3 regions of the Nonomuraea sp. IBHARD001 genome follow, and region 2 is predicted to be linked to each of the others. Evidence: riboswitches for the same ligand, from Rfam matches in the RefSeq annotation. Region 2 holds a riboswitch; each other region holds the start of a gene.

Region 1 (5,179 bases), 3.8 Mb from region 2:
GCCGAGGTCTTCCACCGCCATCCGCGCGCCGACCGCACGGTCGTGCTGACCGGCGGGGTGCGCACGCCCTCCGACGCGCTCGTCGGACCCGTCGCGGTCACCGCCATCCGCGACCTGCACGTCGACACGCTGTTCCTCGGCGTGCACGGCATGAGCCCGAGGGCCGGGTTCACCACGCCCAACCTGCTGGAGGCCGAGACCGACCGTGCGCTCGTCGCCTCCGCGCACCGGCTGGTGGTGCCGGTCGACCACACCAAGTGGGGCATGGTCGGCATCAGCACCATCACCGGCCTGGACGCCGCCGACGTGGTGGTCAGCGACGCCGCCTTGCAGGAAGAGGCCAGGGCCGAGTTCGGCGACCGTCTGATCATCGCGGAGGACCCCTCGTGAAGCGCACGCTTACCCACCTGGCCGACGGCAGGGAGCTGTTCTACTTCGACCACTCGGACTCCGCCGTGCGCGACGCCCGCGACCTGCGGGAGCTGCCGCCGCGCCCGCCCGCCTCCGAGCTGCGCCTGGACCCGCTGACCGGCGAGTGGGTGGCCATGGCCGGGCATCGGCAGAGCAGGACGTTCCTGCCGCCCGCCGACGAGTGCCCGCTGTGCCCGTCGGCGCCGGGCCGGCTGTCGGAGATCCCGGCCGGCTCCTACGACGTGGTCGTCTTCGAGAACCGCTTCCCCTCCTTCGGCCCCCTCCCGGGCGCGCACGGCGAGGCGGGCGGGCTGAGCGAGGTACGGCCGGGGCTCGGGCGCTGCGAGGTGGTCTGCTTCACCTCCGAGCACGCCTCCTCCTTCTCCCGGCTGGCGCCCGAGCAGGTGGAGCTGGTCATGCACGCCTGGGCCGACCGCACGGCGGAGCTGTCGGCGATGCCCGGCGTCGAGCAGGTGTTCTGCTTCGAGAACAGGGGCGAGGAGATCGGCATCACCCTGGCCCATCCGCACGGCCAGATCTACGCCTATCCGTATGTCACGCCGCGCACCCGTCTGCATCTGCGGGCCGCCGCGCGCAGGCCGGGGCTGTTCGCCGAGGTGCTCGCGGCCGAGCGGGCGTTCGGCGAGCGCGTCGTCGCGGCCAACGAGCACTGGACCGCGTTCGTGCCCGCCGCCGCGCGCTGGCCGTACGAGGTGCATCTGTATCCGCATCGGCAGGTGCCCGATCTGGCGGCGTTGTCGGAGGCGGAGATGCGGGCGTTCGGGCCGCTCTATACCGATGTGCTGCGGCGGCTGGACGGACTGTTCGGGGTGGTCATGCCGTATGTGTCGGCCTGGCACCAGGCGCCGGTCCGGGAGGGTCGGGAGCTGGCCTACCTGCATCTGGAGCTGTTCTCCATCCGGCGGGCGCCGGGCAAGTTGAAGTATCTGGCCGGGTCGGAGTCGGCGATGGGCGCCTTCGTCAACGATGTTCTGCCCGAGGAGGCGGCCCGGCGGCTGCGGTCACAGGTAGATCACTGATTGATCTCAGCGGAGAGTCGCATGGTGCTGCATTTACCACTAATATCCATCTCGCCTAGTTCCGGGCGTGTTGCCCGGAAGCCGGGGACCCACTCCCTCGGGGTGAATCCACTTCGGTGGTAGGGCTCCTCCCGCCCGAACCCGTCAGCTAACCCGGTCGGCATGAGGAGAGGAGAGTGCGTGGCGGCCCCGTCCCCCACGTCGCGTCGCCGCACGGCACCACGCTTCATCAGCACGGCGCTCTGCGTTCTGAGCGCGGCAGCCCTGGTCTGCGCCCCCGCCACCGCAGGAGCCGCGCCCAAGCCCAAGGAGAAGCAGCTCCGCGCCGACCTGGCCAAGCAGAATAAGAAGGTCGACCGCCTGATCGAGGCCTACAACGCCAAGCGCGTGCAACTGGCCAAGGCGCAGGAGTCGGAGAAGAAGGCGAACAAGCGCCTGGCCGCCGCCGAGCAGGCGCTGGTCACCGCGCAGGAGCAGGTCAGCGAGATCGTCGAGCTGCGCTACCAGGCCACGACCGGCGGCATGCGCCTGCCGTTCGGCGGCAATCTGGGCGGCGCGGCCATCCTTGAGCAGCTCGTCGGCCAGCAGGAGGCGGTGCTCACCTCCTTCAGCACCGCACGCGACGAACGCAAGCAGGCCGCCGACGCCGCCCAGGTCGTCACCGGCCAGATCCGCAAGGACGCGGCCGAGGTCGAGGGCCAGCGCGAGGAGGCACAGGACCTCATCGACGAGATCCAGAAGAACCTCGACAGGCTCGTGCCCTACGGCACCGGCCGCCGCTCCGACGGCAGCTGGGCCCCCGAGCTGCCGAGCGGCGCCGACAACATCACGCCTCGCATGCGCCTGATGCGCGACCTCATCCGCAAGAACTTCGACCTGCCGTACCAGGTGGGCTGCTACCGCGTCGACGACAGCGGCGAGCATCCGCTGGGCCGGGCGTGCGACTTCATGATGAGCCAGGGCGGTTCGATGCCCTCCGCGGCCAACCAGGCGCTGGGCGACAGGATCTCGGCCTGGGCGATCAAGAACAAGGACCGGCTCGGCGTGAAGTACGTCATCTGGCGGCAGCGCATCAACATGGGCTCGGGATGGCGCACGATGTCCAACCGAGGCGGCATCACGGCCAACCACTACGACCATCCGCACATCTCGATGTACTAGGACGCGGGGCCGCGACCGGTAAACCGACGGGCCGTGACGGCAGTCCTCTTCTGTGACACGTGTGACGAGGAGGATGCGCCGGTGGAGTACCGCTTTCATTCGCCGCCGGGCTGGCCCGAGCCCCCGGCGGGCTGGCGTCCTCCTGCCGGGTGGCGGCCGAGCCCCGCGTGGCCGCCCGCGCCCGACGGCTGGGTCTTCTGGGTCGCGGTCCAGCCCGCCGTCCCGGCGACCGAGCGCGACGGGCTGGCCGCGATGACGCAGGCCCTGCGCCAGGAGCACATCGGCCTGCAGGCCGCCGTCGCCGACGCCGCACTACGCCTGCGCGAGATCGAGCAGCAGATCATCCACACCGAGGAGACCGTGCTGCTGCAGGAGGCCGGTCTGTACGAGTACCGCCACCCGCTGAGCGACGCCGTCGCCTACAGGGACAGGCTCGCCCAGGTCAGAAACCGGATCAAGGCCCTGGCCAAGGACGGCACCGCCGTGATCGGCGCCACGAACTGGCAGATCAACGGATCGCTCGCCGAAGGGCGCAGGATGGTGCGCGACTTCTCCAGGCTGATGCTGCGCGCCTACAACGCCGAGGCCGACAACTGCGTGCGCACGATGCGCCCGTACAAGCTGCAGTCGTCGGTCGACCGGCTGGAGAAGGCCGTCGAGACGATCGTCAAGCTCGGCCGGACGATGAGCATCCACGTCAGCGGCGAGTACCACCGCCTGCGCCTGTACGAGCTGGAGCTGACGGCCGACCACCTGGCCAGGCAGGAGGAGGAGAAGGAACGCTCCAGAGCGCAGCGCGAGCGCCAGCGCGAGGAGGAGTCCGCCCGCAAGGAGTTCGAGCGCGAGAAGGCCAGACTGCGCAAGGAGGAGGCGCACTACCGAGCGGCGCTGGCCAAACTGCTGGCCGGAGGCGACGAGCGGGGAGCCGGGGAGCTCAGGGCCAAGCTGGAGGAGATCGGCGCGGCCGTCGGCGACGTCGAGGCCCGCGAGGCCAATGTGCGGGCCGGATATGTGTACGTGATCTCCAACATCGGCGCGTTCGGCCCGGACATCGTCAAGATCGGCATGACCCGCAGGCTCGAACCCCAGGACAGGGTGCGCGAACTGGGCGACGCCTCGGTACCCTTCACGTTCGACACCCATGCCCTGATCTTCAGCGACGACGCGGTCGGCCTGGAGAGCCGATTGCACAGCGAGCTGAGCAGCCGGCGGGTCAACCGGGTCAACCCGCGCAGGGAGTTCTTCCACATCACGCCCGCCGAGGTCAAGGTGGTGCTGGAGCGGATCTCCGGCCACCACCTCCTGGAGTACCGCGACACCCCGGAGGCGTTGGAGTGGCACCAGTCCCGGCATGCGCCCTGACGCCGGACCTGCTCGCGGGTCAGTCGATGCGCTGGCAGATCTCCACGGGAAGCCTGGGCGACCAGGTGGCGGTGGCCTCGTCGTAGGCGCGGGCGTAGCCGTTCTTGCCGCCGGCGCACGGGGCCGCGACGGTCGTCTCGACGTACACGGCTCCGCCTGGCGTGATGGAGTGCGTCCTGGCGACGACCCACTTGGAGAACACCGTGCGTCCCGAGTTGAACTTGACCGCGACGAACACGCGCCGATCGACGGTGAAGTTGCCTCCGGCGACCTTGAGGTGCCCGTTGAAGGTGTAGTTGAACAGGAAGCTGGGCCCGGCCGAGGCGTGGGCCGCGGAGCCGAGCGCGGGAGCGCCGACGGCCAGGAGAGCGGCGGTGGCGGTGGCGGCGGCCAGGGTACGCAGAGTGCGGTTCATCGGGATCTCCTGTGCGATCGTGTGAAACGAGCGGTCCGGAACGATGTGCCGTGCACCACCATGGAACAGGCGGCTGCCTGCAGACCGCTTTCACCGCCCCTGACATCCACCTGCAGAGGAGCTCCATGAGCGATCACGACACCACCCGGCTGCTGCGCACGTTCGTCGACGCCCTCACCGAGGCCGTGCCCCCCGTCGCGGTGTGGGCGCACGGGTCGCTGGCGCTCGGCGACTACCAGGAGGGCCGCAGCGACCTCGACCTGCTCGCGGTGCTGGCGAGCGCGCCCGGCGACGAGGAGAGCGGCAGGCTGCGCGCCCTGCACGAGAAGCTGGACGCCGCCGACCCGCTCGCCGCGAGACTGCACTGCTCCTACCTGGTCGCGGGCGAACTGGCCGACGCGCGGGTGCGGCATCTGACCTGGGCGCACCGCGAGGTGATGCACCGCCAGGTCACCGCCGTGACCAGACGCGAACTTCACCTCGGCGGCCTGACCCTGTACGGCCGCGCGCCCGGTGGCCTGCTGCCCGAGGTGCCCGACGCCGACCTGGCGGACTTCGTCCGGACCGAACTGCGGACGTTCTGGCTGCCCGCGACCGCCAAGACCGCCAACTGGCTGCAGGACGTCTGGGTGGACCTCGGCGTGCTCACCGTGGCCAGGGCCGACGTCACCCTGCGCCACGGCCGCCTGATCTCCAAGCGGGAGGCGCTGGACGTGGCCGCCGACCTGGGCGCGCCGCAGGAGGTCCTGGACGACATCAGACGCCGAAGGTACGGCCACGCCGAGCCCAC
Region 2 (5,179 bases):
GGAGGCCGGGGTGCTGCTCACCTACGCCGACGGCGCCCGCGCCCTGGCCGACACCTCGCTGCTCAGCCCCCTGTGCAACACGGCATCGGTGGCCGGGACGACGCTGCGCGCCGACATCGACGCCCCCTTCTGGGCGCCGCGCCGCATCACGCTGAGCGGCCCCGGCGTGCAGGAGGAGCACCTGCTGGATCCCGCGGACAACGGGTACGCGGGGGAGGTGCGCGAGGTGGCGGTCGCCTTGGCCGAGGGGCGTACGGAGAGCGCGGTCATGCCGCTCGACGAGAGCCTGGCGATGATGCGCCTGCTGGAGGAGCTGCGTGGTCGGCTGGGGGCGCGGTGACGTGCGGGATTGACCTGAACCGCTCTTGAGGTTGCAGCATGAGGGCATCGTCTCCGCCCCCTCCTGGAGGTCCTCATGTACGCCGTACGCCTGCACGCCTTCGGGCCGGCCGCCAACCTCGTGCACGAGCAGGTGGCCGATCCCGTGCCCGGTCCCGGTCAGGTGCTCATCCGGGTCAAGGCCGCCGGGGTGCACCTGGTCGACACGACCCTGCGCCAGGGCAAGGCCGGAGGCCCGTTCGCCCTGCCCGACCTGCCCACCATCCCCGGTCGCGAGGTCGCCGGGGTGGTGGAGGCGCTCGGCGAAGGCACGCCGCCGCACTGGCTCGGCCGGCGCGTGGTGACCCACCTCGGCTTCGTGCCCGGCGGTTATGCCGAGCTCGCCGTACGGGATGCCGGCGCACTGCACGAGGTGCCCGCCCATGTGGGCTTCGAGGCCGCCGTCGCGATGATCGGCACCGGGCGTACCACGATCGGCGTCCTGGAGACCGCGAACATCTCCGCCCAGGACGCCGTACTGATCACCGCGGCGGCCGGAGGCATGGGCAGCCTGCTCGTCCAGGCCGCGCGCAACGCCGGAGCCCTGGTCATCGGCCTGGCCGGAGGCCCCGCCAAGACCGAACGGGTCATCGAACTCGGCGCCGACTACGCCGTCGACTACCTCAAGTCCAGGTGGCCCGACCGCGTACGCACCGCACTCGGCGACCGCGACCTCACCCTCGTCCTCGACGGCGTCGGCGGCGAAACCGGCCGCAAGACGATGGACCTCCTCGGCATCGGCGGCCGCATCGTCCTGCTGGGCGGCTCCAGCGGCGACGGCAACGCCACCTGGATCACCACCGACGACCTGTACCGCCTGGGCATCACCGCATCGGTGGGCATCGGCCCCCGGGTGCTTCGCCGCCCCGGCGGCTTGCGGGGGCTGGAGGAGGCGTCCCTGGAGGCTCTGGCGTCGGGGCGCCTCACACCGGCGGTCGAGGTGTACGCGCTCAAGGACGCGGCAGCGGCGCACACGGCCCTGGAGACGCGGGGGACGAAGGGGAAGGTGGTGCTGGTGCCTTGAGGGGTGGGCTTTTGGTACGGCGCGCAGGGCGGGGGTGAGGGGAGGGGGGTGGGGTAGGGCTTGGGGGGCTTGGGGCCGGGGCTGTTTGGGGCCCGGGATGTTTGGGGGTTCCGGAGTGGCGCTGCTGAGGTTCTGGGGTGGCGACGAGCACCCGACAGGGCTCGGACGAAGGAGGGCGAGGCTGAGCTTGGGCAGGGCTGTGTGCGCTGGGCGTGCCGGACGTGCGTGCGCGCGGCACTGCGGGGCTCACCCCTTTGGGTGGGCCGGCCAGGCAGGGACGAACTGGCGTCCAGCGCGAGATCAGAGACGCTGCCCTCGCTCGATCGGGTTCGCCGCCCTCGATCAGGCTTGCCGCCCTCGATGGGCTTGCCTTCCTCGGTCGGGGGTTTGCCGCCATTGATCGGGTTTGCCGCCATTGATCAGGCTCGCCTGCTCCTGATTTGGCCCGCGACCGCTTGATCAGGCTTGCTCGCACTTGGATTGGGCCAGGCAGGACATGTGATCGGGCCTTGGCCTCGCGTGCCGGATCTGGGCCGGGTTTGGGTTGCGCTCTTACTTGCGCGTGCTGGAAGCGCCCCAGTTTGCCCTGCCTTGCCCACGCTCCCCCGCAGCCCGCCTCCTTCACCCGCTCCGCCATCGCTTTACCTCGCCCTGCCTCGCCCCGCCTCGTCGCCTCCCCCTGCCTCACACTGCCTCGCCTCACCCCGCCTCGTCGCCTCGCCCTGCCTCGCCTCACTCCGCCCGCGCACGTCCGATCCCGGGCCGCCAGGTGCACTTCGGGCATGCCTTGGCTTGACCCTTGGCCCCTTCGGCTCAAGGTGGGGCCTCGGGTTCGCCCGGATGGCAATCACATGTGTCACACGTGCATCAGGGCTCACAGGCTGGGGTGCGGGTCGGAAAACCGCAGGTAAAACCTGTATTGCCTACGGCTACGGGCATGCGGGGACTGGAAGTGGACTTCTGGGCGTTACCGATTTGTCACTCTCTTGCCACATCGCTTACCTTCAAGTCACTCGCGGCATGCATCCCCCTAAGAGACGTATGCCAGACATTGCCAACATCACAGGTTTACCCCTGTGACCGCTGAATCCAGATGTATGGAACCGGGGACCCAATATCCCTTGGGGTGAATCGGCACAGCACGTGCCGTAGGGCAGCTTCACGTCCGAACCCGTCAGCTAACCCGGTAAGCGGCAGGAAGCTAGCAAGGAGTCCCCCGCACCATGGCCGTATACCGTATTCGCCGTGCCTCGACCATGACCTACGCCCGCGCCGCACTCGGCGCCGCAGTGTTCGCCGCCACTTTCGGCGGCGGGGTCGCACAGGCTCAGGCCGGCACCGTCTCCCCCGAGACCAAGCCCGCAGCGGGCGCCCTCGCCAAGGCAGGGCCGATCTCCGGTCAGGTCAAGACCGAGAAGACCGCCACGATGCCGACCGCCAAGCAGGTGCTCGCACTCGCCAAGGAGCAGATCGGCATCTCCGAGAACTCCAAGGGCGGCGGCACCAAGTTCCACAAGTGGTACATGGAGTCCAAGCGCGCCCAGGAGACCGTCGCACGTGACGGCGGCTCCCCCAAGGCCTACGCGAACGCCGCCTGGTGTGCGATGTTCGTCTCCTGGGTCGGCGAGCACAGCGGCGCCCGTACCCAGGTCGGCTGGGACGCCTACACCGTGACCTACGCCAACTGGTTCAAGAACAACAAGCGCTGGGGCGCCAAGGCCAAGCCGGGCGCGATCGTGTTCTACAACTGGGCCGGCAAGAAGAACCTGGGCTCGATCCAGCACGTCGGCATCGTCCAGAAGGACAACGGCAACGGCACCATCACCACCGTCGAGGGCAACACCGGCAACGGCAAGGTGGAGGAGCGCGTCCGGCCCAAGTCCCAGGTCGTCGGCTACGGCTACCCGACCTACAGCGGCTGATCCGACCCCACGAAGCCCCCTTCCCAAGCCTCATCCCGGAGCCCCCCGAGGGTGATCCCCTAGAAGCCCACTCCGATAGCCGACACCCCGGCCACGCCCCCGGTCGCGGTGTCCCGGCTGGTGACGCCCGGTCCCACTCCACCCCGATGGGACCGGGCGTCGCCGTTCCCCACATCACCTCCACTCCCCCCGCCCCGCCCCCTGGCCGCCGCTCCCCTACATCGCCCCGCCTGCCCCGCCCCCTTCTGGTCGCCGTTCCCTCATCCAGGAGCCCTCCCATCCACCGGGAGCCCTTCCACACAGGAGCTCTCCCATACAAGAGCCCTTCCCTCCACCCGAAGCTCTCCCATCCAGGAGCTCCCCCATCGAGGAGCTCTCCGCCCTCGCGCGCCGAGTAGCCCCCTTCTGTGCCCCCTGAGCACTCCTGATATGGGAGCGCTCCCAAAACCCGCTATAAGCCCATAAATCCCTTACCTCCCCCAACACCCCCTTACACCCCCACGAAACGCCGACTACGTAACGGTTGCGTTTCGGGATATTGACGACCACCCCTCCCCTCGTCCACCCTTCGTGGGAGCGCTCCCATAACATCACCCCCCACCATTCGGATGTCCACCTGAGAGGGGTCCGGAATGAAGAACGACAAGCGCCGCATGGCGGCGGCCGCGGTGCTGGCGGTCGCGGTCGCGATGACGGCGGCGTGCGGCGGCGGCCAGGCGGAGGCGCCCGAGGCGGCCGACGGCGCCCCCGCGGCCCCTGCGGAGAAGGTCACCATCAAGGTGCACACGTTCGGCGGCGGCGAGAACTTCGGCTACGACACGGCGGTCAAGAAGTGGAACGCCGAGCACCCCGACCTGCAGATCGACTACAAGAACCTCACCGACCGCTACGAGGACGTCTACCTCCCCCAGCTGCTGCAGAAGCTGCAGGCGGGCAGCGGCGCCGGTGACGTCGTGGGCATCGACGAGGGCTCGATGGGCTTCATGAAGGCCAGGCCGCAGTTCTTCGCCGACCTGACCGCATACGGCCTGGAGTCCCGCAAGGCCGACTTCCCCGCGTTCAAGTGGGACAACGGCCTCAACAAGGACGGCAAGCTCTTCGCACTCGGCACCGACATCGGCGGTATGACCATGTGCTACCGCCGCGACCTGTTCGAGAAGGCGGGCCTGCCGACCGATCGCGAGGAGGTCGGCGCGCTGTGGCCGGACTGGAACGCCTTCCTCGAGGTCGGCAAGAAGTTCGAGGCCGCCAAGACCGGGGCGAAGTGGATGGACGGCCCCAACACCATCTACAACGTGATCCTCGCCCAGGAGGCCCCGAAGAACGGGAACGTCGCCTACTTCGACACCTCCAACCAGCTCGTCCTGGAGACCAACCCGGCGATCAAGGCCTCCTTCGACTGGGTGCAGACCTTCAGCAAGGCCGGTCTGACCGCCAAGCTGCAGGCGTGGAGCCCGGCCTGGGACAAGGCGATCAAGGGCGGCGGCTTCGCCACCATGGGCTGCCCCTCGTGGATGCTCGGCGTCATCAAGGACAAGGCGGGCGACGGCAACACCGGCAACTGGGACATCGCCGCCGTCCCCGGCAACAGCGGCAACTGGGGCGGCTCCTACCTGGCGGTCACCGCACAGAGCAAGTACCCGAAGCAGGCGGCCCAGGTCGTCGACTACCTGACCGGCAAGGACGGCCACGTCATGGCCTTCCAGGAGGCCAGCGCCTTCCCCAGCTCGATCCCGGCCCAGCAGGACCCGGCGGTCTCCGAGCTCAAGAACGAGTACTTCAACAACGCCCCGACCGGCCAGATCTTCAGCGCCTCGGTCAAGGACCTGCTGCCGATGTTCCTCGGTGAGAAGCA
Region 3 (5,179 bases), 4.0 Mb from region 2:
GGGTGTCGGGCACGGCGCTGCGCCGGGCGCAACGCGAGGGCGGTGGCGACCAGCTCGTCGCCGAAGGTGTGCTCACCCTCGGCGAGTTGCAGTACTGCGTGCTCGGCGCCGTTCTCGACGCCGCGTTCTTCCTCCTGCCGGTCAAAGGCGCCCCCAGGCCGAAGTTCAGGCCGGGTGAGCGGCACTGGCTCGGCGCCCAGTGGTACTTCGAGGTTCCCGGACTGATCCGGGAGTGCGCACGAAGGAGAGCACAGTTGGCACAGGTCTGGTCCTCTGCCGAACTCGACACCGTCCCCGTGGTGCCGGTCCCGAGACTGCCCGGCGATCGGGTGGTGCTCACGGATCTGCAATGGGAGGTCCTGGTCCACGCCGACCGCGCCTCCAGCCCGATGGACCTGGCCAAGCGGCTCGGGCGTCCGGCGTACTCGATGCTGCTCGCCGTACGGCAGCTGGGGGCGGCCGGGCTGCTGCAGTCGCCGCCGCCCGCGCCCGCGCAGGCCGTGCAGGGCCAGACGGTGCAGGCGCAGGCGACGCGGGGCTCGCTGCCCAGGCGTGAGGCCGCGGGGCCCGACCAACGGCCCGAGCTGCCGCCGGTACCCACGGCGGAGCCGACCGATATGACCATGCTGCTCCGGCTGAAGAAGGCCCTGGAGGAGTTGTCGTGAGGTTCCCCTCACTCAAGCGCAACGCGAGGAGACCCCCAGTGGAGCTACGCGAAGACGTGCTCAGGGAGATGCGCAGGCTGCGTGAGCACACCCCCGACGTCAGCGGCAGTGTCGTGTGCACGGTCGACGGGCTGACCGTCGCCTGCGACAGGATCGGCGAGGCCGCCGAGCAGACCGCCGCGCTCTCCTCCGCGCTGCTCGCCCTCAGCCGCCGTATGACCACGCTGGCCGAGAAGGGCGCACTCGAAGAGACGCTCATCTCAGGTACGGCCGGCTTCGCCGTCTTCTACGCGGCGGGCCCCACTCTCGTCCTCACGGTCCTGGCCGAGCCCGGCGCCAATCTCGGGCTGCTGCGACTGGAGGGCCGCAAGTCGGCGGACAGGCTCGCCGTCATCGCATCGCGGACGCCAAGTGGTCCGTCCGTCACCCCGTAACACCCATCCCAACCCTCATCTGGAGGCACTCATGGCCAGCATCGACGTCTCGCTCAAGGAGATGATGACGATCGACGGTGCGGTCGGTTCGGTCGTCGTCGACTACAGCAGCGGCATGGCGCTCGGCGCGCTCGGCGGCTCGAAGGATCTCGACCTGCAGATCGCCGCCGCCGGGAACACCGAGGTCGTCAAGGCCAAGATGCGCACGATGGACTCCCTCGGTATCAAGGAGTCCATCGAGGACATCCTCATCACGCTCGGCTCGCAGTACCACCTCATCCGCCCGATCACCGGCAGGGGCGGCAAGGGCCTGTTCCTCTACCTGGCCCTGGACCGGGGCCGGGCGAACCTGGCGATGGCCCGCCACCAGCTGCGGGCCATCGAGGAGAAGCTGGAGATCTGACCCGCGCCTTCGTGGCACGGCCCGCTCCCGGCGGCGCGGCGGGCACGGGCCGTGCCACGGGAGCGGGATCTGCCCGCCGGGCAACGCCGCAGCGGTCGCCCGGCCCCCGTCGATCCGCACGAGCGCGTTCTGCTCACCGTGTACGACGAGTGCGGGCCCGGCGAGCCGACGGCAGGGCGTCTAGCCTCGGACGAAGCGGCGGATGCGGTCGCGGCCGAGGAACAGTCCGCCGCCCAGCAGTGCCAAGCCGCCGACGAGCACCAGGGCCGTGCCGTTGTGGCTGTCGTCGGCGGTGTCGGTCTTCATCGCGGCCGCGGTGGCGTCCAGCTTCTGCGTCTTCTCCGCGGCGGGAGCCGCCGCCGCCTGCTTCTCGGCGGGCTCGCTCTTCTTCTCGACCTCGGCCTTGGCCTCGGCGACGACCGGCGGCTTGGCCGGGTTGGCGTCGTGACGCTTGTAGGCGCCGGAGGAGAAGGAGACCGGGTGGTTCTTCTTGCCCTTGCCCGAGCCCCACTTCGTGATGACGTACTGGACCTTGATGTGGCCCTGGCCGCCGACGCCGTCGACGCCGAGCGTGCGGCTGTTGAAGGAGCCGCCGGTGAGCTGGGCGAAGGTCTTGGCGTCGAGGTCGAGCATGATGCCCCGGTTGGAGGGGGTGCCCGGACCGCGGTCGCCGACGAAGAACGGCGCCTTCTTGCCCTTGTAGACGACATAGCCCTCGGTCATCAGGGGCCAGCTGGGGCTGGCGGCCAGACCCTTCTGCATCGGCTTGCCGCTGGCGGGCAGACCGGTGTCACCGGCGCGGCCGGAGGAGTCGTCCCAGAAGTAGGACGCGGTGGTGTTGCCCTTGAGCAGCACCTTCTTGTCGGTGTCTGTGTCGGCGTGAGCCGTGGATCCAGCGCCTGCGACCACGGAGGCGGCGATCAGGGAACCAGCGAGAACGGCGGAAACGCGCATGCCAAAACGGGCGTTCATGAAAAACGAAATCCTTCGTACGGCGACAGGGCAGGCGCTCGCGAATGATCGTCGAAAAAGCGATCAAAGAATGGCGTAGCCGGGCAAAGGCCTAACGGACGCTACGCATCGCGACGAGCGCGGGGGATGGTGCGAGAAAGTTCAGGGAACGCCGGCCTACAAGGCGGCGGAAGCTGGGCGATCGTACGCTGGGGAAGCGACGCGGGGGGTCGCGGCGAGCTCGTTCACAGGGGAAAGTCCTCTCCATCGCGCCTACCGGGTTAGCTGACGGGTTCGGGCGTGGAGATGCCCTACCGACCCGCAGGTCGGACTCACCCCAAGGGACATGGGTCCCCGGCTCCCGCTCTCGCGGGACTCGGCGTCAGCCGGCTGCCTTCCTTACGAAGGTCCAGGTCACCAGCTGATAACGCTTAGGACTGTATGGGGCATTTGGCGGAAAAGCAAAAGCAAACCCATGAAATGGTGTAAAGATCTACCTTTATCGCCCTGGAATGGTCATGGAGATCGCGGCCAAAGCATGATCCCGGACATGAAAAAGGAGGGCACGGACTTGCCGTACCCTCCTGTGTTGCCGCCGTTCAGCCGCCGCTCTTGCGGCGGAAGGAGCGCTTGCCGCCCGCCCTGCTGTGCACCCCGTGGATCTTCGACGGATCCTTGCCCTTACCGCCGGCCCCCGAGTCGGCCTGCTGCGCCTGCTTGCGTGCCAACGCCTCGCGGAACTTGCGCTTCAGCTCGTCCTCGGGACCCTCGGTAGCGTCTGGTTCAGCTGGGACTTCAGCCATGAGGACCTCCTGGTCTTGGGGACGCACAAAGCTTCGCACACCGGCGGACCGCGCCGCGAAACCGGGGCGGCTACGATCCAGTCATGGCCCCCCTTCCCGACCGCGATCACCGCGAGATGCGCATTTCCGACCAAGACCGCGATCAGGCGGCGGCCGTCCTCCGCCACGCGGCCGGAGAGGGGCGTCTGGCGATGGTGGAGTTCCAGGAACGACTCGACTCCGTCTACACCGCCAAGACCTACGCCGATCTCGAACCACTCACCCGCGACCTGCCCGCCGTCACAGCGGTCGAGCGGTCGGCGCGCAGGTTCGATCCGCATCCCGAGGGCTCCAGGGTGAGCAGGTGGGCGCTCGGCTTCATGGGCGGGTTCAGGCGCAGGGGCCGCTGGCGGGTGGGCAGGGGCTTCACCGCCGTCGCCGTCTGGGGCGGCGGGACCGTCGACCTGCGCGAGGCGGTGTTCGCCGAGCGCGATGTGACGATCTACGCGATCGCCGTCATGGGCGGCGTCAGTGTGATCGCCCCCGAGGACGCCGACGTCCGCACGACCGGACTGGGCATCATGGGCGGCTTCGACACCAAGGCCGACGGGCCCGGCATCGAGAACGCTCCCCGCATCACCGTCACCGGCCTGGCCTTCTGGGGCGGCGTCGACGTCAGGCGCAAGCCCCTGAAGCGGGCCAAGGCCATCAAGCAGAACACCGACGACGACACCTGAACCAGCCGGGCGGCACCTACCCCCCTTGGAGCTCACTCCGGGAGCGTCAGGAACTGCGGCGGCACGTGCGCGGCCAGCCAGACGCCGTTGGCGCTCAGCCTGAACTCGTGCCCTTCGGCGTGCATGGCGCCCGCCCGTACGCTCAGCACCACGGGCGGCCCCTTGCGGGCGCCGACCCGCCGCGCGGTCTCCCTGTCCGGCGACAGGTGCACGTGCAGCCGTCGCATCGGCAGCAGGCCCTGCTCGGTGATCGCGGGCAGATGCCTGTGCACGGTGCCGTGGAAGAGCCATGCGGGAGGCGTCGCCACCGGGAGGTCGAGGTCCACCTCGACCGTGTGCCCCTGGCTCGCCCTGATCCGCCCGTCCTCGAGCACGTAGCGGCGTTTGTCGTTGAGCTCGACGACCTGCTCCAGTTCGTCCCTGCTGATCGCGAATCCGTGTGCGCCCGCCGCGGCGAGCAACTCCTCGACCGGCACCCAGCCCTGCGGGTCGAGCTCGATCCCGATGCGCCCAGGCTGGTGGCGCAGGTGCCTGGAGAGGTACTTGGAAATCTTCACCATCCGCCTGTCGTCCACGTCCGGCACGATACGGCCGGCGGCGGCACGGCGGCCAGCGGATAGTCGCGCCCGCCCGGATGACCTGTACGACCGCCGAAACCCCGACGAAACGGCGGCCGTACAGGCGTCTGCGATGACCTCAGTGCGCCGCTGCGACGACCCGGTCATCTTCCCTGATCCTCGCAGGCCGCAGCGCGCCCGCAAGGGCCGCCATCGCCAGAGTGACCGCCACGATGACGCCGAACGCGAAGGGCAGCGAGGTCAGGCTTGCGATCCAGCCGGTCGCGGCGGGTGCGACCAGGCCGGACACGTAGGTGATCGTGGCGACTCCCGCCACGCCCTGGCTCGGTGTGGCCGCGGCGTTCCCGGCCGCGCCGAAGACCAGCGGCACGATGACCGCGACGCCGAAGCCGAACAGGGCGAACCCGGCCGTCACCAGGACCGGCTCCCGGCCGAGCACCACGACGAGTCCGCCCGCCGAGGAGACGAGCCCGGCGACCCTGACGGTCGCGACCGGGCCGAGCCTGCCCACGATGGCGTCGCCGCCGAGCCTGGTGACGGCCATGGCCAGGGCGAAGATGGCGTAGCAGGCCGCCGCGACACCGGGGCCGCCGCCCGCCACGTCCTTGACGTAGACCGCGGCCCAGTTG

Evidence for each region. Region 2 has a riboswitch for cyclic di-AMP ahead of ACTWNK_RS17740 (CHAP domain-containing protein). Riboswitches for the same ligand answer to the same signal wherever they lie in the genome.
Region 1: another riboswitch for cyclic di-AMP. It lies ahead of ACTWNK_RS34190 (coiled-coil domain-containing protein); the one in region 2 lies ahead of ACTWNK_RS17740 (CHAP domain-containing protein).
Region 3: another riboswitch for cyclic di-AMP. It lies ahead of ACTWNK_RS35510 (hypothetical protein); the one in region 2 lies ahead of ACTWNK_RS17740 (CHAP domain-containing protein).

The regions. Positions count from the first base shown of each region.
Region 1 is NZ_JBWBBW010000002.1:7,161,562-7,166,740, forward strand. Features, by position in the region: gene ACTWNK_RS34180 (DeoR/GlpR family DNA-binding transcription regulator) at 1-390, shown strand, start outside; gene galT (galactose-1-phosphate uridylyltransferase) at 387-1,451, shown strand; cyclic di-AMP (ydaO/yuaA leader) riboswitch at 1,494-1,628, shown strand; gene ACTWNK_RS34190 (coiled-coil domain-containing protein) at 1,632-2,612, shown strand; gene ACTWNK_RS34195 (SNIPE associated domain-containing protein) at 2,694-3,974, shown strand; gene ACTWNK_RS34200 (hypothetical protein) at 3,994-4,389, opposite strand; gene ACTWNK_RS34205 (nucleotidyltransferase domain-containing protein) at 4,515-5,179, shown strand, end outside.
Region 2 is NZ_JBWBBW010000002.1:3,409,377-3,414,555, reverse strand. Features, by position in the region: gene ACTWNK_RS17750 (Gfo/Idh/MocA family protein) at 1-340, shown strand, start outside; gene ACTWNK_RS17745 (zinc-binding dehydrogenase) at 416-1,402, shown strand; cyclic di-AMP (ydaO/yuaA leader) riboswitch at 2,474-2,610, shown strand; gene ACTWNK_RS17740 (CHAP domain-containing protein) at 2,626-3,324, shown strand; gene ACTWNK_RS17735 (ABC transporter substrate-binding protein) at 3,957-5,179, shown strand, end outside.
Region 3 is NZ_JBWBBW010000002.1:7,456,270-7,461,448, forward strand. Features, by position in the region: gene ACTWNK_RS35495 (hypothetical protein) at 1-665, shown strand, start outside; gene ACTWNK_RS35500 (roadblock/LC7 domain-containing protein) at 704-1,099, shown strand; gene ACTWNK_RS35505 (hypothetical protein) at 1,131-1,502, shown strand; gene ACTWNK_RS35510 (hypothetical protein) at 1,683-2,474, opposite strand; cyclic di-AMP (ydaO/yuaA leader) riboswitch at 2,709-2,845, opposite strand; gene ACTWNK_RS35515 (DUF5302 domain-containing protein) at 3,053-3,256, opposite strand; gene ACTWNK_RS35520 (DUF1707 SHOCT-like domain-containing protein) at 3,340-3,972, shown strand; gene ACTWNK_RS35525 (RNA 2'-phosphotransferase) at 4,005-4,547, opposite strand; gene ACTWNK_RS35530 (MFS transporter) at 4,669-5,179, opposite strand, start outside.